DNA from 2 places in the Streptococcus sp. CCH8-C6 genome. Region 2 is predicted to be linked to the other one. Evidence: predicted binding sites of a transcription regulator. Region 2 holds the regulator's gene; the other holds the start of a gene.
What was found. Region 2 encodes NrdR, which represses ribonucleotide reductase genes. Its sites were predicted from a motif close to ACACNATATATNGTGT; they were not measured.
Positions count from the first base shown of each region.

Region 1: the regulator NrdR is predicted to act here: its motif matches at 9,680-9,695, upstream of nrdH (glutaredoxin-like protein NrdH).

Region 1 is NZ_LSJN01000034.1:52,779-68,872, reverse strand. Features, by position in the region: gene AX677_RS04315 (diacylglycerol kinase family protein) at 1-856, shown strand, start outside; gene AX677_RS04310 (XRE family transcriptional regulator) at 1,209-2,144, shown strand; gene AX677_RS04305 (GBS Bsp-like repeat-containing protein) at 2,337-4,748, shown strand; gene AX677_RS04300 (DUF6287 domain-containing protein) at 4,843-5,457, shown strand; gene AX677_RS04295 (hypothetical protein) at 5,535-5,840, shown strand; gene nrdF (class 1b ribonucleoside-diphosphate reductase subunit beta) at 5,899-6,858, opposite strand; gene nrdE (class 1b ribonucleoside-diphosphate reductase subunit alpha) at 7,015-9,174, opposite strand; gene nrdH (glutaredoxin-like protein NrdH) at 9,335-9,553, opposite strand; gene AX677_RS04275 (phosphocarrier protein HPr) at 10,152-10,415, shown strand; gene ptsP (phosphoenolpyruvate--protein phosphotransferase) at 10,417-12,150, shown strand; gene AX677_RS04265 (NADP-dependent glyceraldehyde-3-phosphate dehydrogenase) at 12,385-13,809, shown strand; gene glgB (1,4-alpha-glucan branching protein GlgB) at 14,195-16,094, shown strand, end outside.
Region 2 is NZ_LSJN01000064.1:117,941-134,034, forward strand. Features, by position in the region: gene AX677_RS07025 (PTS transporter subunit IIBC) at 1-1,156, shown strand, start outside; gene AX677_RS07030 (endonuclease/exonuclease/phosphatase family protein) at 1,174-1,989, shown strand; gene nrdR (transcriptional regulator NrdR) at 2,160-2,633, shown strand; gene AX677_RS07040 (DnaD domain protein) at 2,634-3,788, shown strand; gene dnaI (primosomal protein DnaI) at 3,789-4,688, shown strand; gene AX677_RS07050 (nitroreductase family protein) at 4,685-5,401, shown strand; gene der (ribosome biogenesis GTPase Der) at 5,444-6,754, shown strand; gene AX677_RS07060 (DEAD/DEAH box helicase) at 6,879-9,980, shown strand; gene AX677_RS07065 (hypothetical protein) at 10,035-10,694, shown strand; gene murC (UDP-N-acetylmuramate--L-alanine ligase) at 10,704-12,038, shown strand; gene AX677_RS07075 (GNAT family N-acetyltransferase) at 12,050-12,562, shown strand; gene AX677_RS07080 (GNAT family N-acetyltransferase) at 12,562-13,065, shown strand; gene mltG (endolytic transglycosylase MltG) at 13,128-14,645, shown strand; gene greA (transcription elongation factor GreA) at 14,790-15,272, shown strand; gene AX677_RS07095 (GTP pyrophosphokinase family protein) at 15,426-16,046, shown strand; gene AX677_RS07100 (response regulator transcription factor) at 16,051-16,094, shown strand, end outside.

The sequences.
Region 1 (16,094 bases), on a different contig from region 2:
CTCGGGAGGCGAAAAAGCCAAGTCCTATGAAGACTTGGCAAGGGAAAAGCTGGCAAAATGTTTCGATGAGGTAGTGGTCAAGCATACTGAAAAAGGCGGAGACGCAGCAGCTTTTGCTAAGCAAGCAGCAGAAGACCATTATGATAGCGTCTTTGTCATGGGCGGCGATGGAACAGTCAATGAAGGAATCAGCGGCCTGGCTGAACTAGACTATCGTCCGACTTTTGGTTTCTTTCCACTTGGTACAGTCAATGATTTGGCGCGTGCTCTCGGCATTCCTCTAGACGCTGAAGAAGCCATCCAGAATCTGGATATCAACAAAGTCAAGCCACTTGATATCGGCAAGATTAATGACCAGTACTTTATGAATGTGGTTGCCATTGGAACTATTCCTGAGTCAATCAACAACGTAGATTCAGAAGACAAGACCAAGTGGGGCAAGTTTGCCTACTTTATCTCTGGTTTCAAGCAGTTGATGGATACTAGTTTTTACGAATTTCACTTAAATATTGATGGAGAAGAGCGTACGATAAAGAGCAGTACACTCTTGATTGGCTCTACCAACTCTATCGGAGGTTTCGAGAGCATTCTCCCTGAAGCTACTGTCAATGACGGCTTGCTCCATCTTTTGTATCTTAAGGATAAAAATCTCTTGGACACCTTGGTTTCTGTGCCGGATTTGATTTCGGGCAATGGAGAAGAAAGTGATAATATCGAGTATCTGACCTTTAGGGAAATCACAGTTGAGTTGGCTGATGACAAGGCAGAGCTCAGCGTCAACGTTGACGGAGATGAGGGTGACCAACTGCCAGTAACGATTCGTGTCTTGCCTTCTCACTTGAATGTGTATTACTAGTTTTTTTGTGTTTAGACTCAAAAAAGAATATGGTAGAAGGACTCTAAACTTTTAAGTTTGGGGTCCTTTAATACTTGTAATATACTAATTTTTAGATTTACATGCTTTTCTCAAGTGATGGCGGATGTCAGCGACCTCCTGCAGAGTTCCATGACTAGCTATTGAGCCTAAGGTCTCAATAGCTCCGCTCTACCTAACTGTTGCAACAGTTAGGTAGATTTCATCACTGAGAAAAGGAAGTAATCTTTTTGGAATTTTATTAGTAAAATCTTTCCAATTATGCTATAATAAATCTAGAATAACATGATAACATAACCAAAAGTTTCCTGATTTATTTGGGAGGGGATTGACGATGCAAGGAAAAGAATTTGGACAGCATTTGAAACAGCTTCGATTAAATAGGGGCTGGACTAAGGAGCAATTGTGTGGTGATGAGTCAAAGCTTTCTATACGGCAGTTAACCCGTTTGGAGTCAGGCATTTCCCAGCCTACTCTTTCTACTTTAGAATATCTGGCTTTCTGTCTAGAGGTCGATTTGACAACTTTGACAGGAAGTAAAAAAGAAGATGTAGCTCTACCTACTGACTATCAGCGCTTGAAGTATAAGCTGATTCGGACGACCACTTATGGCAATACCGAAGCTTTGTTCGAATTGGAGCATATCATAGATGAAATTTTTGAAGTTTATTATGATGATTTGCCAGAAGCTGAGCAGAATGTAATGGATATCTTGCAATCAAAGATTTATACTTATACTTCTGAGAAATTCCATAAGTATGGAATGACTCTCTTTGCCCAGCATTTGGACGATTTGCAGAGTAAAAAGCATTATGACGTGAATGATTTACTCTACATCCAGCTCTATCAGATCTATGTGGGAGATGAAGAGGAGATTCGGTCAGCTAAGTTTGATAAGGAATTATATGCAAGAATCGCTCAGCGATTACTGCAGTCAGTTGACTATATTCCAAATGAATATCTCTTTCTCATGCGAGATGCTCTACTGACAATCCCAGGTATTGAGTGCGAGCGAAAAGAGTTCATTTATACAAAAGATACGCTCAACAAACTTAATGTAATCATGGAATTGACAGAGGACTATCAAAAGAAACCGCTGATAAGAATGTTAGAGGGAGAATATGAGCTTTTCGTACACAAGGACGAGAAAAAAGCTCAACAATACTATGAAGAGGGACTGACACTGGCAAGATTGTTAGGTCATACTTTTCTATCTAAAAAAATGGCTGAGGAGTGGAATAAAGAACTTCGGCTCTATCATCAAGGCTAGCAGGACATCTATGTCCTGTTTTTTATTTGTAATTGAGTCTATAATTGAAACATGGAAAAAGTTAAATAGGAAAGGAGAGAATCACATGTTTAGGATTTCTTATTATCTCGCCATGATTTGGTTTTGGCTTTAGGAAATTAAATGTTGTCGTGCACAAAGATTAATAAAGGGAGCAAATAAAATGAAAAATCAATTTTTAATAAGCAGGTTCAACGTTTTTCTATTCGTAAATATTCTCTAGGAGCAGTTTCAGTGCTTCTAGGAACATTATTATTTGCAGGGACTCAAACAGTTGCTGCTGATCAAGTAATTTCGCCAACTGGTACTGATTCAGTAGTTTCTACAGCACCTTCTGACATAGCTGTGGACACAAATCAGAGTGTTTCAGAAAAGTCAAATGCAACAGTAAGTTCTGATATTGAATCGGAAACAAAAAATGCTGTAAATAACAATTTAGTTAGTATTGAAAATGGAGTAACTTCTGAAGTTCCTGAACCACTAGAAACTGAAAATAAAGCGACAAATGCAAATGATATTCCAATCAACACTGAGCCTGTTTCTGATCAAACTTCAACAGTTAATGAAAAACAGAAAACTGTTGAAATAAATCCAGTTATAGATGATCCTACTAATCCTAAACATTTAGTAACACGTGGCTATGCCGCTTCGAATGTAGATAAGCCAGCCACCTCAATTGTTAATGATGTCAGCCGCCGCCGTGCAACTAAAGAAGAAAAAACAACTCTCAAAACAACTGTTGGTAAAGTTGCAAACGGGACTGGACATACGACTTTACTGGCTACAGGGAATGGTTCAATCGCTCGAGGCGATGATTATCCAGTAAGGTTTAAAAATCTCCCTGATTATGCTGCGGACGATTGGGGACTTATTGTTAAAAATTGTACTTCATTTACTGCTTATAGATTAAGTTCAGTTAATGGTTTTAACATTCCTCGTGCGTACGGAAATGGCGGTGAATGGGGATATCGGGCAAGAAGAGAAGGATACAGGGTAGATAATCATCCAGCTCTTGGCTCAGTCGCTTGGATTGATGATGGAAGTTACGGACATGTAGCATGGGTGTCCAATGTATTGGGAAATAATGTAGAAATTGAAGAATATAACTATGCTTGGAGTAAAAGTTATAATCGCAGAGTAGTTGCTGCAAGTTCAATCTCAGGCTTTATACATTTTAAAGATATCATTGGAGGTACATCCACACCGATTTCCCAGCCTTCTGATAATCAAGGAATCCCTGCCAGTGGAGTGTATCATTTCACTCAAAGAGCCTCCATTAAAGCTGAGCCTAAGATGTCTAGTCCTGAATTAGCTTATTATGATGCAGGACAAACTGTTACATATGATCGTAAATTGGAAGCAGATGGCCATCAATGGATTAGCTATCTCTCCTTTGCTGGAAATCGTAGATATATTGCCATTGGAGTAACAAAGACAAAGGCTCCTTTAAAGGGAACCTTGACTATCCAAAACAATAATGCTCAGACAGGGACTTTTGATGTCATTGTATCTGATGTCTCTAGCCCGTATGGTGTGAAAGAAGTGAAATTACCAACTTGGTCAAGTGAAAATGGACAAGATGATATTGTTTGGTACACTGCTGCTAAACAGCCTAATGGAACATATAAAATAACTGTCAATGCAAATAAACATAAAGGTTCTACGGGAGAGTATAATATCCATCTATATTATGTTCAAAATAATGGGGAAATGGTTGGAGCTGGGGGAACGAAGACTACCGTTTCTATTAAGAAGCCTGAAGGGAAAATTACTATTCAAAATAATAATTCAAAAACAGGAACCTTTGATGTTGTTATATCTAACATTTCCAATCCTGGTGGTGTAAAAGAAGTAAAAGTACCTACATGGTCTAGTGCGAATGATCAAGATGATATTATTTGGTATACTCCTAAAAGACAATCGGATGGCACTTACAAATTGACAATAAAGGCTAGCGATCATAAATATTCCACTGGAAAATATAATGTGCATTTATACTATGTTCAAAATAATGGCCAAATGATTTGTGTAACAGGAACGACGACAGAAGTCTCCTTGGATAAGGAATTAATCCGGCCGACAGGAACTATTACTATTCGGAATAATACTTCAAAGACAGGTACCTTTGATATTATTGTGTCTAATGTTTCTAATCCTGGTGGTGTAAAAGAAGTAAAGGTACCTACATGGTCTGCTGCCAATGACCAGGATGACGTGGTTTGGTACACTGCTAGCAAGCAACCAGATGGGACTTACAAACAGACTATTAAAGTAAGTGATCATAAAAATTCCACAGGGAAATACAACGTCCACCTGTACTACGTTCAGGATGATGGAAAACTTGTAGGTGCCGGCTCAGCTACTACGGAAGTCGCATTACCAACTATATCTATTCCATCAAAAGGGAATTACGTTTTTCAAGGCTATGCTTCTATTCGGTCTGAAGCTAAAATATCAAGTCCAGAACTAGCAAACTTTGACAAAGGGAGCACAGTCTTTTATGATCAAACTTTTATTGCAGATGGTCATCAGTGGATTAGCTATGTTGGGTATAGTGGTAGCCGTCGTTATGTAGCAATAAATTAATTTTATAATATTTCAATATGATTATTGATTTTATTAATTCAAAATGTTACAATAAGATTACAAAAAGGTATTAATTCATGAGGAGGCCTCTTTTATGAAAAATGCAAAATTAATGTTTCTTGCGACTGCACTCACTTCTTCCATTATCTTGCTTGGTGCTTGCAGTAAACAGCAGGACAAGCAAACATCTCAAAGTAATAGCTCTAGCCAAACAGTTCAAACTTCTAAATCAGATTCTAAGTCTGAAGCGAAAGCTGTTCCATCAGCTAGCCCAGATGAAACTGATGCAGCGTCAGTATCTTCTGAAGCTCAGCCTAAAAATGAAACAAAGTCTGACACGAAAGACCCAGCCACTCCAGCAGCGGGTATCGACGTCAATGCTTTGGCAGCAGGAGATTTTTCGACTGTAGCCGGTACTTGGCAAAATGATTTGGGGGATGCGATAGTATTGAATAATCAAGGGGTCGTTTCTCATACTCTGAATGGAAAAGAATCCAGCGATTATACTTTACTAAAAGGTCAAGTAAGCGATGGTAGTTATGTATCTACTCTTGCTTATACTGCTGGTAGCAGTAGCGCAACCTTTTTAGTAATTCCAGAAGGAGCTGTTTTGCCTGATACTGGAAACGAGAATCCTAAAGCACAGATTCGAGTTGGACAAGATGCTATCACTGCTTCCCAGCATCCGTATTATCGCGTATCTAATTAGTGACTGCATAAGTGGAGTTAGGGATGATGTTCCTAGCTCCACCTTTATTTGGATAAAAAACATGAAGGGAGGAAAAGATGGCTACTTTAATGATGAAAAAAATAGCTGAGGATTTAAATAAGACTAGAGTATTGGATGAAAATGGAGCTTTGGTAGCTTATTATGCCCTTCTGCCAGCTGACTTTTCTGGTGGTGACAGCAAGCTTTATCTTGAAAATCCAACGAGTCAAAGGCGGATGTATAGAATTTATCAAAATATGAAGCCCTTTTTATTTCCTATTGTCCCAGCTCATGACTGTACCGTGATTTATCTAACATCTGATGTTGGAGTTGAGATTACAGTCGCAGAACATCTGGAAGAATATATCTATGATAGTCAATAGATTAATAGTCAGTCAAAGACCCCCTCTTTCCGTATTTTGGAAAGAGGGGGTCTTTGTCTTATAAACCGTAATTATAGTCGTCATCCTGCATGGCTTCAACTTCGCCTAGCAGGTAGCCGTTACCCACTTGGGAGAAGAAGTCATGGTTGGAAGTACCGGTTGAGATACCGTTCATGACGATAGGATTGACATCGTCTGCTGAGTCAGGGAAGAGCGGATCTTGCCCTAGATTCATCAGAGCCTTGTTGGCATTGTAGCGCAGGAAGGTCTTGACTTCTTCAGTCCAGCCGACTGTGTCATAGAGGCTTTCAGTGTAGCCTTCTTCATTTTCATAGAGGGTGTAGAGCAGGTCGTACATCCATTCTTTGAGTTTTTCTTGCTCGTCTTCTGGCAGCTCGTTAAAGGCTAGCTGGAACTTGTAGCCGATATAGGTTCCATGGACAGACTCGTCACGGATAATCAGCTTGATAATTTCAGCAACGTTGGCCAGTTTGTTATTACCCAGATAGTAGAGCGGAGTGAAGAAACCAGAGTAGAAGAGGAAGGTTTCCAAGAAAACGCTGGCTATTTTCTTTTCCAGAGCTGTACCGTTCAGGTAAATCTCATTGATAATCTCAGCTTTCTTTTGCAGGTATGGATTGGTGTTGGTCCAGTCAAAGATTTCATCGATTTCTGACTTGGTGTTGAGCGTAGAAAAGATAGAAGAGTAGGACTTGGCGTGAACGGACTCCATAAATTGGATGTTGTTGAAGACAGCTTCTTCGTGGGCTGTGCGGACATCCTTGCGCAGGGCATCCACACCAGACTCAGACTGGAGGGTATCCAGCAGGGTCAGGCCACCGAAGACCTTGCCGACTAGGTCTTTTTCCTTGTGGGACAGCTTTCTCCAGTCATCCAGGTCATTGGATAAGGGAATCCGCGTATCCAGCCAAAATTGCTCAGTCAGTTTTTCCCAGGTGGACTTATCGATGACATCTTCGATAGCGTTCCAGTTAATGGCTTTGTAGTAAGTTTGCATTCTTTCTCCTTTAGTAGATGGTACGACCTGATGGGGTATCAGCTATCACTTCTTGGATACTACCCCAATACTCCACGATTTTACCTTCCTGTCCATAATGAGGAAAGTAAAATTATGACATGGTCGAATTTCCTTTTCTTTTTCTAAAATCTCTTGTTAGATGACACAGCTTTCACATTGGTTGGCACCGACTTCGCCACCATCGTCAGTGAAGGTACGGACGTAGTAGATGGATTTGATACCCTTGTTGAAGGCATAGTTGCGCAGGATAGAAAGATCGCGGGTCGTCTGCTTGCTTTCTTTTTTCCATTCGTAGAGGCCTTTAGGGATATCGCTGCGCATAAAGAGAGTCAGGGAAAGACCTTGGTCCACGTGCTCAGTTGCGGCTGCATAAACATCGATAACTTTGCGCATATCCATGTCATAGGCGCTGGTGTAGTAAGGGATAGTCTCAGTTGACAGACCAGCAGCAGGATAGTAGATCTTACCGATTTTCTTTTCTTGACGTTCTTCGATCCGTTGAGTGATTGGATGAATTGAAGCAGAAACGTCATTGATGTAGCTGATAGAGCCATTTGGTGCAACAGCTAGGCGGTTTTGATGGTAGAGACCATCAGCCTTGATCTTGTCACGCAACTCTGCCCAATCCTCTGCAGATGGGATAAAGATGCCTGCAAAGAGTTCTTTGACACGGTCAGACTTAGGTACAAATTCACCCGTCAGGTACTTGTCAAAGTAAGTTCCGTTAGCATAGTCAGATTTTTCAAAGTTATGGAAGGTCACGCCACGCTCGCGAGCGATATTGTTAGACTCAACCAAGGTCCAGTAGTTCATGAGCATAAAGTAGATGCTAGTGAACTCTACAGCTTCCGCTGATCCATAATCGATCAGCTGCTGTGCCAAGTAGCTGTGCAGTCCCATAGCTCCCAGACCAAAGGTATGCGCCAGACTGTTACCATTGTCGATAGAAGGCACAGCTGTGATGTGCGAGCTGTCTGTGACAAAGGTCAAAGCGCGTGTCATAGTTCGGATGGATTTTCCGAAGTCAGGCGAAGTCATCATGTTGACAACGTTAGTAGAGCCTAAGTTACATGATACATCTGTTCCTAGGTGAAGATACTCTTGCGCATCATTCAAAAGGCTAGGCTCTTGTACTTGCAGGATTTCAGAGCAAAGATTACTCATGACGATTTTACCGTCGATTGGATTTGAACGGTTGGCCGTATCAATGTTTACGACATAAGGATAGCCGGATTCTTGTTGGAGTTTGGAAATTTCTGTTTCCAAATCACGGGCCTTGATCTTGGTCTTAGTGATATTTGGATTAGCGACCAACTCATCGTATTTTTCAGTGATGTCAAGGTAGGCAAATGGCACTCCATACTCGCGTTCAACAGAATATGGGCTGAAGAGGTACATTTCTTCATTTTTACGCGCTAATTCGTAGAATTTATCTGGAATGACAACACCGAGTGAGAGGGTTTTAACCCGAACTTTTTCGTCAGCATTTTCTTTCTTAGTTGAAAGGAAAGCGATGATATCTGGGTGGAAGACATTGAGGTAAACAACCCCAGCTCCCTGACGTTGGCCCAGCTGGTTAGAGTAGGAGAAACTGTCCTCAAAGAGTTTCATAACAGGTACAACGCCAGACGCAGCTCCTTCATAACCCTTGATAGGTGCTCCAGCTTCCCGCAGATTGCTGAGGGAAATACCGACCCCGCCTCCGATACGAGACAACTGCAGGGCAGAGTTGATGGAGCGGCCGATGGAGTTCATATCATCTGTTACTTGGATGAGGAAGCAGGAAACCAATTCACCGCGACGGGCCCGACCAGCGTTGAGGAAGCTTGGTGTAGCCGGTTGGTAGCGCTGGTGGATGATTTCATTAGCAATATCCTTGGCAATGGCTTCATCTCCGTTGGCAAAGTAGAGGGCGTTGAAGAGTACCCGATCTTCCATGCTTTCCAGATAGTATTCACCATCATTTGTCTTCAGTGCATACTGGTTGTAGAACTTATAAGCAGCCATGAAAGATTTAAACTTGAAATCTTGAGCATGGATAAAAGCAGTCAGCTCCTCGATATATTCCGGAGAATAGAGCTGGATAAATTCCTTCTCCAAATAGTTTTCTTCTATTAAATACTCAATCTTTTCTGTAATAGAAGAAAATTGCTTTGTGTTCGGCTCAACGTTTTCTTTAAAAAAAGCTTTTAAGGCTTCTTGATCTTTATGAAGCATAATCTGACCATTAACTGGACGGTTGATTTCGTTGTTGAGTCGGAAGTATGTCACATCCTCTAAATGTTTGAGTCCCATGTTTTTCCTTTTCTATACAAATAAGATAATTAGCTAGCGGAAAAATATCCGCCTTACAAAAGAAACGGCCCCTATGAGCATAGGAGCTGCAGTTTGCCCTGATAATCTGTCTTTTAGTTTATCTCCCAATCAAGGCGCGCCGCCCTCAAAATAAACTACATTAAGACAATTTTTTCAATTTACCAGGTTGGAAACCAGAAAATGCCTCAGTTGCTGTCTGAATCACAGGAGCAGCATTGAAACCAAGATCTTTGACATGGTCAATAAATTCTGGCTGTTCGTCCAAATTGATTTCGCGGTATTCTACATGATTAGTATCTAAGAAGCGCTTGGTCATTTTGCACTGAACGCAGTTGTTTTTTGAGTAAATAGTTACCATTAAAAATTCCTCTAAACTTTCGTTTTTTCTTTTAAATAATACGAAACTAGTATATCTAAAAGAAAATAGAATGTCAATAGTTTTGAACTAAATATTGTGTGATATTTTGTTATAGGATAGATTGCAATACAATATATAGTGTTTATATAAGCAGTAAAAAGAAGTGAAAAATTGCAGAAAAGGAGCAAAATGCTGATGCGGCAATGCTTAAACAAGTCTTGAAATATTAGAAAAATGACTGGCAGCTTTTCCACCAAAAAACCAAAATCCAATATCTTGTGTTACAGAATTTAGGGAATCACAAGGAGGAGTGGAGGGAGGAGTTTATATTCTTATTTTATAACAATTAGTTTCTATAAAATAAGAAATTAACAATTGAAAATTTGGTGGCAGACATTTTTGAATAAAGCTTGGGAAATGTGGGATTTAGCTCGAAAATTCTCTCTTCAATATAATAAGAAGAGTTTTCATTTCCTAAGAAATATTTTGTAAGCGGGCTATAAAATTCTTGAAAAAGATTTCAAAAGGTGATATAATATCAATTTGTAAGGGTTATCACAATAACTCAAAAAGAATTATTTAAAAGGAGAGTCTAACTATGGCTTCTAAAGATTTCCACATTGTAGCAGAAACAGGTATTCACGCACGTCCAGCAACTTTGTTGGTTCAAACTGCTAGCAAATTCGCTTCAGACATCACGCTTGAATACAAAGGTAAATCAGTAAACTTGAAATCTATCATGGGTGTTATGAGTCTCGGTGTTGGCCAAGGAGCTGATGTTAAGATCTCAGCTGAAGGTGCAGATGCAGACGATGCTATCGCTGCAATCTCTGAAACAATGGAAAAAGAAGGATTGGCTTAATATGACAGAAATGCTTAAAGGAATTGCAGCATCTGACGGTGTTGCCGTTGCTAAGGCATATCTATTAGTTCAACCGGATTTATCATTTGAGACTGTTTCAGTCGAAGATACGAATGCAGAAGAGGCTCGTTTGGATGCAGCTCTTGAAGCTTCACAGAACGAGCTTTCTGTTATCCGTGAGAAAGCAGTAGATAGCCTTGGTGAGGAAGCCGCTCAGGTATTTGACGCTCACTTAATGGTACTTGCTGACCCTGAAATGGTTGGGCAAATCAAAGAAACAATCCGTGCGAAAAAGACCAATGCAGAAGCTGGTCTGAAAGAAGTAACGGACATGTTTATCACTCTCTTTGAAAACATGGACGACAATCCATATATGCAGGAACGTGCGGCAGATATCCGCGACGTGACGAAGCGTGTTCTTGCTAACCTTTTGGGTAAGAAATTGCCAAACCCAGCGTCTATCAATGAAGAATCAGTTGTGATTGCTCATGACTTGACTCCTTCTGATACAGCACAGCTGGATAAGAAATTTGTTAAAGCTTTTGTAACCAATATCGGCGGACGGACAAGCCACTCTGCTATCATGGCACGCACGCTTGAAATCGCAGCAGTATTGGGAACTAATAACATTACTGAGCTTGTAAAAGACGGCGATGTGATTGCAGCTAACGGTATCACTGGTGAAGTGATTATCAACCCAACTGAAGAGCAAATCGCAGCATTTAAAGCAGCTGGTGAGGCTTATGCTAAGCAAAAAGCTGAATGGGAATTGCTTAAGGATGCTCAGACTGTGACTGCAGATGGCAAGCACTTCGAATTGGCAGCCAATATCGGTACGCCAAAAGATGTTGAAGGTGTCAATGCTAACGGTGCAGAAGCAGTTGGTCTTTACCGGACTGAGTTCCTTTATATGGATTCTCAAGACTTCCCGACAGAAGATGAGCAGTATGAAGCATACAAGGCTGTGCTTGAAGGCATGAATGGAAAACCAGTTGTTGTTCGTACGATGGACATTGGTGGAGATAAGGAACTTCCTTACTTCGATATGCCGCGTGAAATGAACCCATTCCTTGGTTTCCGTGCTTTGCGTATCTCTATCTCTGAAACTGGCGATGCTATGTTCCGTACACAAATCCGCGCTCTCTTGCGTGCTTCTGTACATGGACAATTGCGCATCATGTTCCCGATGGTAGCCCTTCTAACAGAATTCCGCAAAGCTAAAGCGGTTTATGACGAAGAAAAAGCTAAGTTGCAAGCTGAAGGCGTTGCAGTAGCAGACAATATCCAAGTAGGTATCATGATTGAAATCCCAGCAGCAGCTATGTTGGCGGATCAATTTGCCAAGGAAGTAGACTTCTTCTCTATCGGTACCAACGACTTGATCCAGTACACTATGGCAGCTGACCGGATGAATGAGCAAGTCTCTTACCTCTATCAACCATACAACCCATCTATCCTTCGCTTGATTAACAATGTTATCAAGGCAGCTCATGCTGAAGGCAAGTGGGCAGGTATGTGTGGAGAAATGGCCGGCGATCAAACTGCGGTGCCATTGCTCGTAGGTATGGGCTTGGATGAATTCTCTATGAGTGCGACTTCAGTTCTTCGGACTCGTAGCCTCATGAAGAAGCTGGATACGAAGAAGATGGAGGAACTGGCTCAGCGTGCACTGACTGAATGTGCAACGATGGAAGAAGTTCTTGAACTTGAAAAAGAATATCTGGACTTCGATTAATCTGAAAAATTAAGATCAGGGAGATTTTCCTGGTCTTTTTAGTTTTCTTCAGGGGCATAGTGAAGATTGTGCAGAAAGTTGAAATCAAAGAAAACAGAAAATAAGCAGATCTAATATGAACAAAATTAGATAATCTATCTTAATTGTGAAAAAATTCTTTAAATTTATAACTTTTGGTTGAAATTTTCAGAAAATTTGGTAAAATAATATTTAATAACATTTTGGAGGGGACAAGTGACACAATATAAAAACTATATAAATGGAGAGTGGAAAGTTTCTGAAAATGAAATTACCATCTCATCTCCTATCAACAATGAGATTTTAGGAACTGTGCCTGCCATGACTCAGGCAGAGGTTGACTATGCGATGGCAAGCGCTCGTGCGGCTTTGCCAGCTTGGCGAGCTCTTTCAGCAGTTGAACGTGCAGCTTATTTGCATAAGGTTGCGGATATTTTGGAGCGCGATCAGGAGAAGATTGGCGAAATTCTTGCAAAAGAAGTTGCCAAGGGGATCAAAGCGGCAGTTGGAGAGGTAGTCCGGACAGCAGACTTGATTCGCTATGCGGCTGAAGAAGGCATTCGTATTCACGGTCAGGTTATGGAAGGTGGCGGATTTGAAGCTGCCAGTAAGAAAAAACTGGCTGTGGTCCGTCGTGAGCCTGTAGGAGTTGTATTGGCTATTGCGCCATTTAACTACCCAGTTAATCTGTCAGCTTCGAAAATTGCTCCTGCCCTTATCGGCGGAAATGTCGTGATGTTTAAGCCACCTACTCAAGGCTCAATCTCTGGTTTGCTCTTGGCTCAGGCTTTTGCTGAGGCAGGTCTGCCTGCTGGTGTTTTCAATACCATCACAGGCCGCGGTTCAGAAATCGGGGACTACATCATTGAGCATAAGGAAGTAAACTACATTAACTTTACTGGTTCCACTCCAATCGGTGAACGCATCGGTAAGTTGGCTGGTATGCGTCCAATTATGTTAGAATTGGGTGGTAAGGATGCTGCCGTTGTGCTGGAAGATGCCGACTTGGAGCATGCGGCTAAGCAGATTGTTGGCGGGGCATACAGTTATTCCGGCCAGCGCTGTACGGCTATTAAACGTGTCATTGTCATGGAGAGCGTAGCAGATAAATTAGCGGCGCTGATTAAGGCAGAGGTAGAGAAACTGACGGTTGGTGATCCCTTTGATAATGCGGATATCACACCAGTCATTGATCATGCATCAGCAGATTTCATCTGGGGCTTGATTGAAGATGCTCAGGAAAAGGGAGCGTCAGCCTTGACAGAAATCAAACGTGAAGCAAATCTCATCTGGCCTGCCTTGTTTGACCATGTGACACTGGATATGAAATTAGCTTGGGAAGAGCCATTTGGTCCTGTTCTTCCGATTATTCGTGTGACTTCCGTTGAAGAGGCTATTCAGATCTGTAACCAGTCAGAATTTGGTCTTCAATCTTCAGTCTTTACAAATGATTTCCCGAAAGCATTTGAAATTGCTGAGAAACTGGAAGTGGGTACTGTACACATCAATAATAAGACCCAACGTGGTCCAGATAACTTCCCATTCCTCGGTGTTAAGGGATCTGGAGCAGGAGTGCAAGGGATTCGTTACAGTATCGAAGCGATGACACAAGTGAAATCCATCGTGTTTGATGTGAAATAATGAGAAAGGCGGCTTTGTGCGGCCTTTTTTCTTACATTGATGAACTTGTAAATTTAATAAGATTACCTCATGATTTGAAAAGAATTAATCATTTATATGTTTAATTGCTTATTATTTTAAAATGTAAATTTACATATTGGTCTATATCTTTATGAAAATTTTCATCTTTTTCTTGTTTTGGATAGCTCCTATATTTAGTGAAAAAGGAATTAAAATATACTGAGAGGCACAAAATGCAGTGTTTTCTCTCTCATTTATTACTAATTTCAGCTAATGTTCGGTTTTAGTGATTTTCCGTAAGGATATTTGAAATTTACTTGAAAAAGAGATAAAAATAATGTAGAATAGTATTATAGAAAACGCTTACAAATAGAAAGGTGATTGCATGGATAAGAACGAAGCATTAAGAACCTTTACAACAGGTGAAAACTTTCATTTGCAGCATTATCTAGGGGCGCATCAGGATGAAGTGGACGGCAAGTCTGGCTACTCTTTCCGCGTTTGGGCACCTAATGCTCAGAGTGTCCATTTGATTGGAGATTTCACCAATTGGTATGAAGAGCAGATTCCAATGGTCCGAAATGAAGCGGGCGTTTGGGAAGTCTTCACAGAGCTGCCTAAGGAAGGAGATATTTACAAGTACAATATCAAGCGCAGCAGTGGTCAGGAAATTTTGAAAATTGATCCGCTGGCTATCTATCTGGAAGAGCGTCCGGGCACGGGAGCAGTCATTCGCACTATTCCTGAGAAGAAGTGGAAAGACGGTCTTTGGCTGGCACGCCGGAAGCGTTGGGGCTTCTTCTCTCGGCCGGTCAATATCTATGAAGTGCATGCCGGATCTTGGAAACGCAATGAAGACGGCAGTCCTTATAGCTTTGCCCAGTTAAAAGAAGACTTGATTCCTTATCTGGTGGAGATGAACTACACACATGTGGAATTCATGCCGCTTATGGCTCATCCGCTAGGACTTAGCTGGGGCTATCAGCTTATGGGCTACTTTGCTTTTGAGCACACCTATGGCACGCCTGAGGAGTTTCAGGACTTCGTCGAAGAATGTCACTTGAACAATATCGGTGTCATTGTGGACTGGGTACCAGGTCATTTTACTATTAATGATGATGCTCTGGCCTACTATGACGGGACACCGACTTTCGAGTATCAGGACCACGATCGGGCTCATAACTATGGCTGGGGTGCTCTCAACTTTGATTTGGGTAAAAATCAGGTTCAGTCTTTCTTGATTTCCAGCATTAAATTCTGGATTGATTTTTATCATCTGGACGGAATTCGGGTTGATGCTGTCAGCAATATGCTCTATCTGGACTATGACAGCGGTCCTTGGCAGCCAAATAAAGATGGAGGCAATCGCAATTATGAAGGCTATTACTTCCTGCAGCGTCTCAATACGGTTATCAAATTAGCTCATCCTGATGTCATGATGATTGCAGAGGAAAGTTCCTCAGAGACCAAGATTACTGGCATGAGAGAGCTGGGTGGTCTAGGTTTTGACTACAAGTGGAATATGGGCTGGATGAATGATATCCTTCGTTTCTACGAGGAAGATCCGATTTATCGTAAGTACGATTTTAATCTGGTAACCTTTAGCTTTATGTACGTATTCTCTGAAAACTTCCTACTGCCATTCTCGCATGATGAAGTGGTTCATGGCAAGAAGAGTCTCATGCACAAGATGTGGGGCGACCGTTACAATCAATTTGCAGGGCTCCGCAACTTGCTGACCTACCAAATCTGCCATCCGGGCAAGAAATTGCTCTTTATGGGATCAGAATTTGGTCAGTTCTTAGAATGGAAGTCAGAAGAGCAACTAGAATGGTCTAATCTGGACGATCAGATGAACAAGAAGATGCAGGGCTTTACTGCTGCACTCAATGCCTTCTATAAAGACAATCGTCCACTTTGGGAGATTGATCTGAGCTATGATGGCATCGAAATCATAGATGCAGATAATACTGATCAAAGTGTCCTCTCCTTTATCCGTAAGACAGAAAAAGGAGATATGTTAGTTTGTGTATTCAATATGGCGCCGGTAGAGCGGAAGAACTTTACCATTGGTGTTCCAGTGGAAGCCATTTATGAAGAAGTATGGAACACTGAATTAGAAGAATGGGGAGGTGTTTGGAAGGAACATAACGAAACAGTTCAGTCTCAAGAAGGACTTTGGAAAGATTATCCACAGACCTTGACCTTTACACTGCCAGCTCTTGGAGCCAGCATCTGGAAGATCAAGCGTCGGATTGCTCGTAAAAATGTTAAAAAAGATTCCA
Region 2 (16,094 bases):
GATTGCGACTGCTTTGGCAACCTTCTTGACAGGGGTTACTGAACCAATCGAGTACATGTTTATGTTTGTAGCGACACCGCTGTATATCATTTACGCATTTGTACAAGGGGCAGCTTTTGCTATGGCTGATATTGTTGATTTGCGTGTTCATTCTTTTGGTTCAATTGAGTTCTTGACCCGTACCCCTATGTCTGTTAGTGCTGGTCTTGGTGGGGATATCATCAACTTCATTTGGGTAACTATCCTCTTTGGTGTTGTAATGTACTTCATTTCTAACTTCATGATCAAGAAGTTCAACTATGCAACTCCGGGACGTAACGGTAACTATGAAACAGCAGATGGTTCAGATGAAGCTTCTTCATCAGAGTCAACTGGTGGTAAAGTTGCTGAAGCTTCTCAAGCAGTAAATGTTATCAACCTTCTGGGTGGTCGTGCTAATATCGTAGATGTAGATGCATGTATGACTCGTCTGCGTGTGACTGTCAAAGATGCTGAAAAAGTTGGAACAGAAGAACAGTGGAAAGCTGAAGGCGCTATGGGCTTGGTTATGAAAGGCCAAGGCGTTCAGGCTATCTACGGACCAAAAGCTGACGTTCTCAAATCTGATATTCAAGACTTGTTGGATTCTGGTGAAGTGATTCCTGAAACACTTCCTAGCCAAAAAGCAGAATCAGCAGCTACCGAAGTTACTTACAAAGGTGTGACTGAGGAAGTTGAAACTGTTGCAGACGGTCAAGTCATTGACTTGGCAGATGTTAAAGATCCAGTATTCTCACAAAAAATGATGGGTGATGGATTTGCAGTTGAGCCACAAAATGGTAAGATTTATTCACCAGTTGCTGGTAAAGTAACTAGCGTCTTCCCTAGCAAGCATGCTATCGGTCTTGTGACAGATAACGGCCTGGAAGTCTTGGTACATATTGGTTTGGAAACTGTTAGCCTTGAAGGTAAACCGTTCGAAGTTCATGTTTCAGAAGGTCAAAAAGTTGCAGCTGGAGATCTTTTAGTCACAGCTGACTTGGAAGCAATCAAAGAAGCTGGACGTGAAACTTCAACAATCGTAGTCTTCACAAATGCAGCAGCTATCAAGTCTGTAACAGTAGAAAAACTTGGTCAAGCATCTGCTAAGACAGTTGTTGCTAAGGTTGAATTGTAAAATAGAAAAGAGAAATCATGGCAAAATTCCTGACATTAAATACTCATAGTTGGATGGAAGAAGAGCAAGAAACTAAGCTTAATCAGCTTGCAGAACGCATTCTTCAAGAAAAATATGATGTCATTTGCCTGCAGGAAGTCAATCAATTAACGGAGTCTGAACAGGTTGTTCAGGCTCCTTTCTATCAGGCGGTTGAGGGCGCAATTGAGATTCATCAAGACCACTTTGCCCTTTGTTTGGTAGAAAAATTGGCTGAGGCAGGATTGGACTATCATTGGTCCTGGGCCTATAATCATATTGGGTTTGATATTTACAACGAAGGAGTGGCAATCCTATCTAGAAAACCTATTGCTCCTAGAGAAGTTCTGGTATCAGAGGCTAATGATCCTAGGGATTACCATACCCGTAAAGTCTTGCTAGCAGAGACTGAGGTGGAAGGTCAATTGCTGACAATTGCCTCCTGCCATCTGTCTTGGTGGGACAAAGGCTTTCAGGGGGAATGGGCTAAGCTTGAAGCAGAGCTTCTCAAGGTTAAAACTCCTCTGGTCCTCATGGGCGATTTCAACAATCCAGTCGGCCAGCAAGGTTACCAGACCATCTTAGCCAGTCCACTGAAGCTGCAGGATAGTCATACTGCTGCAAAAGAAGCTAGCGGAGAGGCAACTGTAGAAGGGACTATCGCAGGTTGGGATGATAATAAGCACGCTCTGAAGATTGATTATGTTTTCACTAGTCAAGGGATGGACGTTGAGCGTTCCGCTGTCGTCTTTGACGGGAAAGAAACCCCTGTTGTCAGTGACCACTTTGGTTTAGAAGTGCAAGTGGCATTATAATAGTAAAAAGATGAGGCAAGACTGAGAATGCAACAGATTTGTCTCGCTTTTTATTTTTGATAAACACATTTTTAGGGCAAAATGGTGAAATATTACCCTCCAAACGGCTGTCTTTTGTTATTCTTGAAAACGTGTTATAATGAAGTATTAGGATTCTAGGAGGAAATGGTATGCGTTGTCCGAAATGTGGTGGGAATAAATCAAGTGTGGTTGATAGCAGACAGGCAGAAGATGGGAATACAATCCGTCGCCGCCGTGAGTGTGAGGAATGTCAACACCGCTTTACGACATACGAGCGCGTCGAAGAGAGAACCCTAGTGGTTGTCAAAAAGGACGGGACGCGTGAGCAATTTTCTCGGGATAAGATTTTTAACGGTATTATTCGCTCCGCTCAAAAGCGGCCAGTATCTAGTGACGAAATAGAGGAGATTGTCAACCGAATTGAGCAAAAGGTCCGCAGTCAGAGCGACAATGAAATCAATAGTGAATATATTGGATCCTTAGTCATGGATGAACTGGCAGAGCTGGATGAAATCACCTACGTTCGTTTCGCCAGTGTTTACCGGAGTTTCAAGGATGTGGGAGAGCTAGAAAGCCTGCTCAAGCAGATTACCAAGGGGTCCAAGAAGAAAAAGGACAAATAAATGAAACCAAACCATCAGTTTTCTTTCTTGCGCAATAATGCAGTCAGCCCAGATATTGCTATCTTGACCAAGCTCTATTTGCCGATTTTGGGGAGAGAAGCGGTAGCACTTTATCTTTATCTGCTGTCTTTTGGAGATAATGGGCAAAAGCAGCACCTCTTCAGTCAGATTCTCAATCATTTAGATTTTGGACTTAATGTTTTAGAAGAAAGTTTTGAGCGTTTAGCGGCGATTAAGCTAGTGGACCTTTATCAAACAGATGACCATTATCTGGTTCAACTCCACCCGACTTTAACGGCGGAGGAATTTTTCAGCCATAATGTGTACAGTCGGCTCTTGGAAAAGAAAATCGGCGAAGCTGCTGCAGATGCCCTGCGACCAGAAAATCCTAGCGGATATAAATTGATCAAGCCTTTTATGCAGGTGTTTGGTATGGAAGATGAGCAAGCAAGGGCAGTGCGAAAAGCCAATGATTTTGACTTGGAGTATTTCAAGCAACGGATGGCTCAGGACAATCTTCGCTTTGCAAATGAAAAGGAAGATGTGCTAGAATTGTTTGCAATTGCTGAGCAGAAAAAGTGGACCTGGTATGAGACCTACGTTTTGGCTAGAGAAACTGCTGTTTCTCAGGTCATTTCTACCAAGCGGATGAAGCAAAAGCTAGCTCAGAAGCCAGCAGAAGGTCAGTTTTCTAAGCAGGAGCAGTCTATTATCCAAGAAGCGAAACGAACATCGCCAATGGTATTCCTGGCAGAAATTAAGAAAACTCGTCAGGCTGCTATTACGCGGACAGAGAGAAAGCTTTTGCTAGATTTAGCTGAATTAGGCCTTTTGGACGAGGTTATCAACATAATCTTGCTCTTGACCTTTAATAAGGTGGATTCAGCCAATCTCAATGAAAAGTATGCCCTCAAGGTAGCTAATGATTTTTCTTATCAAAAGGTGACGACAGCTGAGGAAGCAGTCTTGAGAATCCGTGAGCGCAACCAGCAGCCCCAGAACCGTCCAGCTAAATCTGGACAAGGCTCTACCAAGAGCAACGTACCTGACTGGAGTCAGCCGGATTATAAAAATGAAACGAGCGCAGAGAAGCAGGCCGAGCTAGAAGAGCAGAAACGTCGGCTCTTAGCCAAACTTGAAGGAGGAGGCGAATAAATGGAGAAAATAGGACAGAATATGCCTCATATGAATAGGGTGCGGCAATTTGACTATCAGGAGCTGGTTAAGCAGATTATGGCCGATCCAGATGTGGTAGCCTTTATCCAGCAGGAAAAGCTGACCCAAGCTGAAATTCAGCGTAGTGTCTCCAAGTTTAACCAGTATATTACGGAGCGCAACCGTTTTTTGCTGGGGGACGAGACCTATATTGCTAAAGGATATAAGCCAATCTTGGTGAAAAATGAAGGCTATGCGGATGTTGCCTATGAAGAGACACCTGAGTTGATTGAGCAGGAGAGACAGGAGGCCATTAGAAGCCGTCTCAATCTCATCAGTCTACCAGCCAGTCTTAAGGAGGCTAGTCTGGCTCAGGTGGATCTGGACGATGTTGGTCGCTACAAGGCTTTTGAACTGTTGACCAACTTCGTTGCTGAGTTTCCGCATTATCAGAAAGCTGTTTATCTCTACGGGGATTTTGGAGTCGGTAAGAGCTACATGATGGCAGCTCTGGCGCATGATTTGTCAGAAAAACGCAGTGTTTCAACGACACTGCTCCACTATCCGAGCTTTGTTTTGGATGTTAAGAATGCGATCAGTTCCGGCTTGGTCAAGGAAAAGATTGACCAGGTCAAGACAGCTCAAGTGCTGATTTTGGACGATATCGGTGCAGAGCAGTCTAGCCCCTGGATGCGCGATGAGATTTTGCAGGTCATTCTCCAGCACCGTATGCAGGAAAATCTGCCAACTTTCTTTACTTCTAACTTTAGTTTTTCGGATTTAGAGCGTCACTTTGCCAGCTCTAAGAATGGCGATGAGACTTGGCAGGCCAAGCGAGTTATGGAGCGGATTAAATTTCTGGCTCAGGAGGTACGCCTAGAAGGAGAGAACCGCCGATGAATGAAACAATTAACTTGATGAATGCTCACACGTCTGTCCGCCGCTTTACGGAGGAGCAGATTTCGGATAAGGAACTTCGTGCCATCATTGATGCGGGACGAGCTGCGTCCAGCTGGAAGAATTTCCAGTCCTATTCTATCATTGTGGTACGAAGCAAAGAGAAAAAAGAAGACCTCTTTGACCTGGTGCCCCAAGAAGCCATTCGGCAGTCTTCGGCCTTTCTACTTTTTGTTGGTGACCTCAATCGAGCTCAAAAGGGCGTTCACATGCATACGGAAGACTTTTATCCTAAGGGGCCGGAGAATCTCCTGATTAGCTCAGTAGATGCTGCTTTAGCTGGACAAAATACCCTGTTAGCAGCTGAAAGTTTGGGTTATGGCGGAGTAATCATTGGACTGGTTCGATATGCTGCTAGTCAAATAGCAGAGCTTTTCAAGTTGCCGGACTACACTTATCCAGTCTTTGGGATTGCTCTGGGAGCTCCCAACCAGAACCATGCAGTCAAGCCGCGTCTGCCTTATGAAGCAGTGGTCTTTGAGGAAGAATATCGTGAACAGGATGATTCAGTTATTCAAGCCTATGACCGCGTACAGACTGAATATGCCGGTGAGCGAGCTAAGGAAACCTGGAGTCAGCGCCTAGCTGCCCAATTTGGTCAGGAGCCTAATCAAGCTATCAACCAACTGTTCAAAGAAAAGAAATTAGAAAAATAGGGCGGAGTTTGGCTCTGTCCTAAAGAATGAAAGAGGAAAAACATGGCCTTACCAACTATTGCCATTGTCGGCCGTCCCAATGTCGGCAAATCAACGCTCTTCAATCGGATTGCCGGTGAGCGGATTTCCATTGTGGAAGATGTCGAAGGGGTGACCCGCGACCGAATTTATGCGACAGCAAGCTGGCTCAACCGTAAGTTTAGTATTATTGATACGGGCGGAATCGACGATGTTGACGCGCCTTTTATGGAGCAAATCAAACACCAAGCTGAGATCGCCATGGACGAAGCAGATGTCATCGTTTTTGTCGTGTCTGGCAAGGAAGGTATCACGGATGCGGACGAGTATGTGGCTCGCATGCTCTACAAGACCCATAAGCCGATTATTTTAGCGGTCAATAAGGTGGATAATCCTGAAATGCGCAATGAGATTTTTGATTTCTATGCGCTGGGCTTAGGTGATCCATTCCCAGTTTCCTCAGTCCATGGGATTGGTACAGGGGATGTTCTTGATGCGATCGTTGAAAATCTGCCAAATGAAGAAGTGGCAGAAAATCCTGATATGATTAAGTTTAGTCTGATTGGTCGTCCTAATGTTGGCAAGTCTAGCTTGATTAATGCCATCCTGGGTGAGGATAGGGTTATTGCCAGTCCTGTTGCTGGTACTACGCGTGACGCCATTGATACGGTCTTTACTGACAGTGAAGGTCAGGAATTTACCATGATCGACACGGCTGGTATGCGCAAGTCAGGTAAGGTCTATGAAAATACAGAGAAATACTCTGTCATGCGGGCCATGCGGGCCATTGACCGCTCAGATGTCGTTCTGATGGTGCTGAATGCCGAAGAAGGAATTCGTGAGTACGACAAGCGAATCGCTGGCTTTGCCCATGAAGCAGGAAAAGGTATTGTTATCGTTGTTAATAAGTGGGACACACTGGAAAAAGACAACCATACCATGAAAGACTGGGAAGCAGATATTCGTGACCAGTTCCAGTATCTGTCTTATGCGCCAATTATCTTTGTTTCTGCCCTGACCAAGCAGCGTCTCCATAAGCTGCCGGATATGATTAAGCAGATTAGTCAAAGCCAAAACACGCGTATTCCGTCAGCAGTGCTTAATGACGTTATCATGGATGCTATCGCGATTAATCCGACACCGACTGACAAGGGCAAACGCCTCAAGATTTTCTATGCGACTCAAGTAGCGACCAAACCGCCAACCTTTGTCATCTTTGTCAACGAAGAAGAACTCATGCACTTCTCTTACCTGCGTTTCCTGGAAAATCAGATCCGCAAGGCCTTTGTCTTTGAAGGAACCCCGATTCACTTGATTGCAAGGAAGCGGAAGTAGGGATTGTAAAGTATTGATTTTAAATTATATTTATAGTTGAGAATAAAAGTAAGCATAAATGCTTACTTTTATTTTTTATATCGAAAGTATGGTATAATGGTGAGATAAATATAAGGTGGTAATTATGGCAAAATTAATTCCTGGTAAGATTCGGACAGAAGGAATTGCCCTGGTTGAAAACAATAAGGTGATAGTCCTTGAGGTCAGCAATTCTATTTTATTTGCTCGTGTAGCCGACTATAATCTGCGCTATAGCTTAGATGATGATATCGTTTTTTGTTATTGTGACTTTTTCCAGAAGAAAAAATATTGTGCCCATCTGGCAGCCTTGGAGTATTATCTGAAAAATGCCCCATCGGGAAAAGATGTGCTAAAGAGTATGGAAGAAGAGGAGTTGACCAGTCAGGAAACCCAAGAGCTAGTTTCTTTTGGAAGCTTGTTCTTGGATAAGGTCTTGCCGGATAAATCCAATCAACAGGTTCGTTATGAGCTTTCGGCTACTGGTCAGGAGGATTCTTATACAGGACAGTTTCTCTGGAGTCTCCGGATCAGCCGCTTGCCGGACGAACGCTCTTATGTTGTCCGAGACGTTCTTTCCTTCCTTCGGACCTTGGAAAAGGGCGGGCATTATCAGATTGGTAAGAGTTACTATGAGGCTATTCATTTGGAAGATTTTGATGAAGCCAGTCAAGATTTGCTCGTTTTCCTGCAAGGACTAGTGTCCGACTATCAGGGGCAAGATTCTTCTTTGATTTTCCCAAATGCTGGGCGCAATCTTTTCTTCCCGGCTAGTATCTTTGAAGAGGGAGTTATCTTCCTGATGAATCTATCTTCTTTCCGCTTAGAGTACAGCCTTTATGACTACAGTGAAGTCTTTTTCCAAGATTTACATGAAGAGGCAGAAGTTTATACTTTCAAAGTGGAAGAGTATGAAGAGCATTTTGAGCTAGTCATTGCTGAGAAGAATTATAAGATGATTTATGATGGCCAGTTTATTTTTTATGGAGATACCTTCTACCAGCTAAATCCTCAGCAGATAAGACTAATTAAGGCTTTACGGGAGTTGCCTATAGAGCATGATCGGTTAAAGCACCTGCAATTCGACTTGTCAGAAAGGACTAAGCTGGCTTCCAGTTTGTCTGAGTTTAAAAAAGTTGGTCGGGTAGAAGCACCTGAAAGTATGATGATTCATGACTTTACAGCCAAGTTTGACTTTGACATCGGTCCTGACAAGCGTCTGATTTTGGACACTGTCTTTGACTATGGAGACAGGAAAGTGACGACTCGCAAAGATTTGGAACGTCTGCCTTTTGCAGGTAATTTTGAGCATGAGCAGCAGGTATTTAAGCAAATGCTGCAGGCAGGTTTTGTGGCAGACTTTTACAGCCAGCGACCGCCTCTGAAGCCGGAAGAAATTTATCATTTCTTCTCAGAAGTCATTCCCAACTTTGAGGCTTTGGGCTGTGTCAGCATGACAGAAGAGTTAGAGGCGCTGGCACAGACAGAAAGTCCAAGAATCACTGTCAAGATGAAGGGCGGCCTCTTAGATGTTGGTTTCGATTTTGCTGGCATTGCGCAGTCAGAGATAGATGCTGTGCTTGATTCGCTCTTTAAGGAGCAGGACTTCTTTATCAGTAAGTCCGGGCAAGTCTTGATTTTCGATGAAGAGACCAAGGAGATGAGTCGGACTTTGCAGCAGCTGCGGAGTAAGCGGACTAAAAATGGCTTCATTCAGACCAGCAGTCTGGCAGCTTATCAACTGGCAGAGTTTTTTAAGGGCAAGGATAGGGTACAGTTTTCAAAAGATGTGCAGCAGCTAGCCTTTGACCTGACTCACCCTGAGGAATTTCCTCTTCCCAAGCTGCAAGTCAAGGCTGACCTTCGGGATTACCAAGAGACGGGTGTCAAGTGGCTATTCATGCTGGATAAGTATGGCTTCGGTGGCATCTTGGCTGACGATATGGGGCTGGGAAAGACCCTGCAGACGATTTCTTTTCTGAGTTCGCGTATAGATGACTCTAAGAAAGTCTTAATCTTGGCGCCATCCAGCCTGATTTACAACTGGAGCGATGAGTTTGCTAAATTTGCTCCGCATTTGGATGTGGCGGTGGTGTATGGTCTGAAAAATGTTCGTGATGAGCTGATTGCGGAGAAGCATCAGATTACGATTACCAGCTATGCTTCTTTCAGGCAGGATGTGGAAGAATACCGAGATAACCACTTCCAGTATCTGATTTTGGATGAGGCTCAGGTCATGAAGAATGACCAGACCAAGATTGCCCAGTATTTACGGGATTTTGAAGTGGAGCATACCTATGCCCTTTCTGGGACGCCGATTGAGAATAATCTGGGAGAACTTTGGTCTATTTTCCAGATTGTCATGCCAGGACTTTTGCCAAGCAAAAAGGAATTTTTAAAACTGCCGGCTAAGAAAGTCGCTCGCTATATCAAACCATTTGTTATGCGGCGCAAGAAAGAAGATGTGCTGCAGGAATTGCCTGATTTGATTGAGGTTGCCTATCGCAATGAATTGGCAGATAGTCAGAAGACCATTTATCTGGCTCTGCTCAAACAGATGCAGGACAGAGTCATCCATGCGACAGAAGATGAAATCAACCGCAGCAAGATAGAGATTCTATCAGGTCTTATGCGTCTCCGCCAGATTTGTGACACTCCGAAGCTGTTTATGGAAGATTACGAGGGCGAGAGCGGTAAGCTAGAAAGTTTACGGGAATTACTTGAACAGATACAAGATGGTAATCGTCGTGTCCTCATATTTTCACAATTTCGTGGTATGCTGGATATTATCGAGAGTGAGTTGGACATGCTTGGTATAGAGTCCTTTAAGATTACAGGCTCTACTCCGGCTAAAGAGCGTCAGGACATGACAACAGCTTTCAATGACGGCCAGCGTTCAGCCTTTCTGATCTCCCTTAAGGCTGGAGGTGTCGGTCTCAATCTGACCGGTGCTGATACAGTCATCTTGGTCGACCTCTGGTGGAATCCAGCGGTTGAAGCCCAGGCCATTGGCCGTGCCCATCGTATCGGTCAGGAGCGCAATGTCGAAGTCTATCGGATGATTACACGGGGTACGATTGAGGAGAAGATACAGGAGCTGCAGGAGAGCAAGCGCAATCTGGTTTCGACTATTCTTGACGGAGCAGAAGCCAAATCCAGTCTCTCTGTGGAGGAAATTCGAGAAATTCTGGGAATTTCGGCAGAATAGCTTGAAAAATAGCCTGAATAGTTTATAATAATGAAGGGTTGAAAGGAAAAAGATATGACTGATAAACAATTTCCTCTGGTGTCAGATGATGAAATCATGCTGACGGAAATGCCGCATATGAATCTTTATGATGAACTGGATCTCATTAGCAACATTACCGGAGACTATACTGACCGTAATTATTTGGAATGGATGCCGATTGTGGACTCCAACAGGCATGCTCCTATCGCTGCCAGTCAGGCTATTAGAAGACCACTACAAAAGCAGTCAGCTTCCAAGGATTTTAAAAAGCCGATTGATAAGAAAGATCCGGCCATCCGTTATGCTGAGCAGGCACGTGAGGAAGCTCGGGCAGATTTAAAAAAGAAGCGTTCAGCTCCTTATCTGACAAGCGATTTACCAAATAAAATGCGCAAACGAAAAGTATCAACAACTTCAAATCGGGACCAATCAAAACCTACAGCTTTGTTTCAGAAGAATACAGTAGGAGAATTTTCTAAGTTTGGCGATAAAATGTCACAAGAAACTTATATTTTAGCTGATGTTCCTATGAGCCCAGCATCTCAACCAAAGGAAGAGCAAAAGCAAGCAAAGAAAAATAATTATGATTTTTTAAAAAACAGTCAGATTTATAATAAAGAAAAAGTTTTGGAATCTCAATCTCAACATGCGAAAGCTCAAGAATTAGATTTAACAAATTTAAATCGCGAATAAGGAGTAATCATGACGAAAACCTATCATTTTATCGGGATTAAGGGCTCTGGTATGAGCGCTTTGGCTTTGATGCTGCACCAGATGGGCCATAAGGTTCAGGGCAGTGACGTTGATAAATATTATTTCACTCAGCGCGGTTTGGAGCAGGCTGGCATTTCCATCCTGCCTTTTGATGAAAAGAATATCCAGCCAGACTTCGAAATCATTGCTGGCAATGCCTTTCGTCCAGATAACAATGTAGAAATTGCCTATGCAGACGCAAATGGTATCAGCTATAAACGCTACCATGAATTTTTAGGTGGCTTTATGCGTGACTTTGTCAGTTTGGGAGTGGCTGGTGCCCACGGGAAGACCTCTACAACAGGTATTCTTTCCCACGTTCTGTCCAATATCACGGATACCAGCTATCTGATTGGGGATGGTACAGGCCGCGGTTCCGCCAATGCCAAGTACTTTGTCTTTGAGTCAGACGAGTACGAGCGTCATTTCATGCCTTATCATCCGGAATATTCGATTATTACTAATATCGACTTTGACCATCCGGATTATTTCACGAGTCTGGAAGATGTCTTTAATGCTTTCAATGACTATGCCAAGCAGATTACCAAAGGACTCTTCATTTATGGAGAAGATGAGCAGCTGCGCCGGATTACGTCCAAGGCTCCGATTTACTACTATGGCTTCAAGGAAGAAGGCAATGACTTTGTCGCTCACGATCTCTTGCGTTCCACCAGCGGTTCAGGCTTTAAAGTTTCTTTCCGCGGGCAAGAGCTGGGTGAGTTCCAGATTCCAAGCTTTGGCCGCCACAACATTATGAATGCGACGGCAGTAATCGGCCTCTTGTATACTGCAGGTCTTGATCTGAATCTAGTTCGGGAACACCTCAAGACCTTTGGCGGAGTTAAGCGCCGTTTTACAGAGAAAATTGTCAACGAAACAGTCATCATTGATGACTTTGCTCACCATCCAACGGAAATTATCGCGACTCTGGATGCAGCTCGTCAGAAGTATCCAAGCAAAGAAATCGTGGCGATCTTCCAGCCGCATACCTTCACTCGGACCATTGCTCTCTTGGACGAATTTGCGGAAGCCCTCAATCAGGCTGACTCAGTCTATTTAGCTCAGATTTACGGATCTGCGCGTGAGGTGGACAATGGCGATGTCAAGGTAGAAGATCTGGCTGAAAAGATTGTGAAGCGGGCCAAGGTTATTGACGTGGATAATGTTTCTCCGCTTCTTGACCACGATAATGCCGTTTATGTCTTTATGGGAGCTGGTGACATCCAGACCTATGAATATTCCTTTGAACGTCTCCTGTCCAATCTGACTAGCAACGTTCAGTAGAAGGAGACTTGATGGAAGTACCGATTCGAATCAGACAGGCCGACTTGAGCGACTGGGAAGAAATTCTTGCAATTGAGCAGCTGAATTTTCCAGCAGCAGAAGCAGCCAGTTCAGAAGTTCTCAAAGAGCGGATTGAGCAAATTCCAGATACTTTTTTGCTAGCAGAGCTGCATGGTCAGCTTGCGGGCTATATTGTTGGACCAGCTGTTCAGGTGCGATATTTGACTGATGACCTCTTTAGCAAGGTGGGTGCTAATACTCCAGAAGGTGGCTTCATTGCCGTCCAAAGTCTGTCTGTCCATCCTGATTTTCAGAGGCAGGGAGTCGGAACGTTGTTGCTTGCAGCTCTCAAGGAAATAGCTGTTCAGCAAAATCGAAAGGGCATTAGCCTAACCTGTCATGATGAGCTGATACCTTATTATGAGATGAATGGTTTCGTCCACGAAGGGATTTCTGACTCAACTCATGGTGGGGCAGTTTGGTCTGATATGGTGTGGGAAAATCCCAATTTTAAGGAGAAGTGATGATTATCCGTCAAGCTCAAATGGCTGACTTAGACGCCATTTATGCTATCGAATTGGAAAATTTCAGTCCAGAGGAGGCTGTTAGCCGCGAAAGTATAGAAGCACATATCCAAACCCTATCTTCGACTTTTTTGGTGGCGGAAAAGGACGGTAAGATTTTGGGCTATCTGGAGGGACCTGTACATCCAGAACGTTATTTAAATGATATTTCCTTTACAGAGGAGATTGAAGATTATGGTCATCTGGACGGTGGCTTTATCTCTCTGACCAGCCTCTCTATCTCGAAGGATGCTCAGGGGATGGGGATCGGTCGCATGCTATTGGAAGCTATGAAAGAGATTGCTATAGCAGATGAACGCCATGGCATTAATTTGACCTGTCATGATTACCTAATCGCTTACTACGAGAAGCATGCCTTTGTAAATGAAGGTTTGTCAAAATCAACTTACGCAGGTGCTACTTGGTTTGATATGGTCTGGGAAAATCCTAGTCTCAAACTGTAAAAAAACCAATAATAAGCTAGAAAATCCTACTCTTATTGCATTTATCTGACTTTTAAGATATAATGTTAGGGATTATGATGAAGGAGGTCAAATTTTTGACTGAAAAATCACAAGACAAAGAGAAGAATCTGAGCTTTAGAGAGCAGATTCTACGAGATTTAGCGGAAGCAAGTGGTGAAAATAATCTTACTCCAGAAAGTGAAAAAGATTTCAAAGCTGAATCTGTAAAAGATTCAGATAGACAATCTAAAATATTATTTGATGAGGATTTTGAAACTACTCCCGCTTCAGTTGATGTAACATATAAAATGTCAGAGAATGAAAAGGCTCACCCTCAGGTCTATGGTCGAGTGGATGAGGAAGATAAGAAGCCCAATGAGGTTTTATCTCGGGCGAATCGGGCCAACAACACGGTCAAGAAAAAACGTCAAAACACCTTAGCCCGTAGGATTATGACAACGGTTTTGCTGATTGTCCTGCTGGGACTTGTGGTCACAGGAGTTGTCGGCTACACTTATGTATCTTCAGCTCTTAAACCTGTTGATGCAAACGCAACAGAGTATGTGACGGTTGAAGTACCAGAAGGCTCTAGCTCTAAACAGATTGGGGAAATTCTCGAGAAAAAGGGGCTGATTAAAAATGCCCAAGTTTTTAGTCTGTATTCCAAGATTAAAAGCTTTAACAATTACCAGTCTGGCTATTACAATCTCCAGAAGAGTATGGATCTAGATACCATTGCTCGGCAGCTTCAGGAAGGTGGAACAGATACACCGCAACCACCAGTTGTTGGTAAGGTTACTATTCCTGAAGGATATACACTGGAGCAGATTGCAGAGGCTGTGACGGTTAATGCAGCTGCAACTTCTAAGAAGACTAGCAAGACACCTTTTAGTAAGGACGATTTCCTAGCTAAGGTGCAGGATGAAGCTTTCATTTCCAAGATGGCGGCTAAATATCCACAGCTGCTGGGCACATTGCCAAGCAAGGACAGTGGAGTCAAATACCGCTTAGAAGGCTACCTCTTCCCTGCCACTTATAACTATGGTGAGGATGCGGATCTGGAAAGCTTGATTGACCAGATGTTGGGCGCTATGAATACCAATCTGTCTTCTTATTACTCTACCATCGAAGCGAAGAACCTAACGGTTAATGAAGTTCTGACTCTTGCTTCTCTAGTGGAAAAAGAAGGTTCGACAGATCAGGATCGCAAAGATATTGCCAGCGTCTTTTACAACCGTCTCAATCAGGCGATGCCGCTTCAGAGTAATATCGCTATCCTTTATGCTCAAGGCAAGCTAGGAAAGAAAACGACTCTGAAAGAGGACGCTGAAATTGATACCAATATCGACTCGCCTTTCAATGTCTATAAAAAAGAAGGGCTTATGCCTGGACCAGTTGATAGTCCCAGCCTATCTGCTCTAGAAGCTACCATTAATCCAAGTAAGACGGACTACCTCTACTTTGTGGCAAATGTTGAAACAGGTGCTGTTTACTTCGCCAATACTTATGAGGAACACGCTAAAAATGTTGAGGAGCATGTCAATAGCAAGCTCACTCAATCCAGCAGCAGTTCTAATTAGACTGCTGTCATTGCAGACGAGAGAAAGCTAGTGCATTTAGTTCAAGCTTTCTCAGTCCTGCTATATATATAAAAAAGGGACTGATACAGACTTGTCTCAGCCTCTTGTTTTAGTTTTAAAATAAAATAAAAGAAAAGAGAAAAAATGGCTGAAAAAACTTATCCTATGACCCTAGAGGAAAAGGAAAAACTAGAAAAAGAATTAGAAGAACTGAAATTGGTGCGTCGTCCAGAAGTGGTAGAACGTATCAAGATTGCCCGCTCATACGGCGACTTGTCAGAAAATAGTGAATACGAAGCTGCAAAGGACGAACAGGCTTTTGTGGAAGGTCAGATTTCCAGTCTGGAAACCAAGATTCGCTACGCTGAGATTGTAAACAGTGACGCTGTAGCCAAGGACGAGGTAGCTATCGGCAAAACAGTTACCATTCAAGAAGTAGGTGAAAGCGAAGAGGAAGTCTACATTATCGTTGGTTCTGCTGGTGCAGATGCTTTCGCAGGCAAGGTATCCAATGAAAGCCCGATTGGACAAGCTTTGATTGGTAAGAAAACAGGTGATACTGCAACAGTTGAAACACCGGTTGGCAGCTACGACGTTAAAATTCTCAAGGTTGAAAAAACCGTTTAATAAATACCAAAAGGAACTGGCTCGAAGACTGGTTCTTTTTTCGTTTCTTTTAAGACAGAGAGTGTAGGCTAGATAAGAAGAGCAGGGGAAAAATAGAGAAAAGACAGATGGTTATGCTATAATGAGAATAAGCTAGAAAAGTAGGAGAACTGTATGCAAGAGCAAGATATTTATGGGAAATACGGCGTCTACCTGCCCAAGATTTTAGAGGATCTTAGTCAGCGTATTCAAGAGGCAAATGATCGAGTCAAGCAGGAAACAGGGCAGAAGCTTTTTGAGCATTTTAATGCACGAGTCAAGCAGGCAGCCAGTATGGAAGAGAAATGTCAACGCAAGAATCTGCCTAGGGTGCCAGAGTCAGCCCTGAAAGAAATTCGTGATGCGATTGGGATTCGGATTGTTTGCGGTTTTATCGAGGACATCTATCAGACCATTGAGGTGCTTCGTCAGCTGGAGGGCTGTGAGATTGTTCTGGAAAAGGACTATATCCGAGCTGCCAAGCCTAATGGGTATCGCTCCTACCACTTGATATTAGAGGTGGAGACTCCTTATGAGGACTGTCATGGTCAAAACCCTGGTCGCTATTTTGTAGAAATCCAGCTTCGGACCATTGCTATGGACTCTTGGGCCAGCTTAGAGCATCAGATGAAGTACAAGCATGAGATTAAAGACAGCAAGCGGATTGTCCGCGAGCTGAAACGCTGTGCAGATGAGCTGGCTTCCTGTGATGTGACCATGCAGACCATCCGCAATTTGATTCGAGAAAGTGAGTGAGATGATGAAGATTTTATTAGCTGAAGATGAGCAACAGCTGTCCCGTGT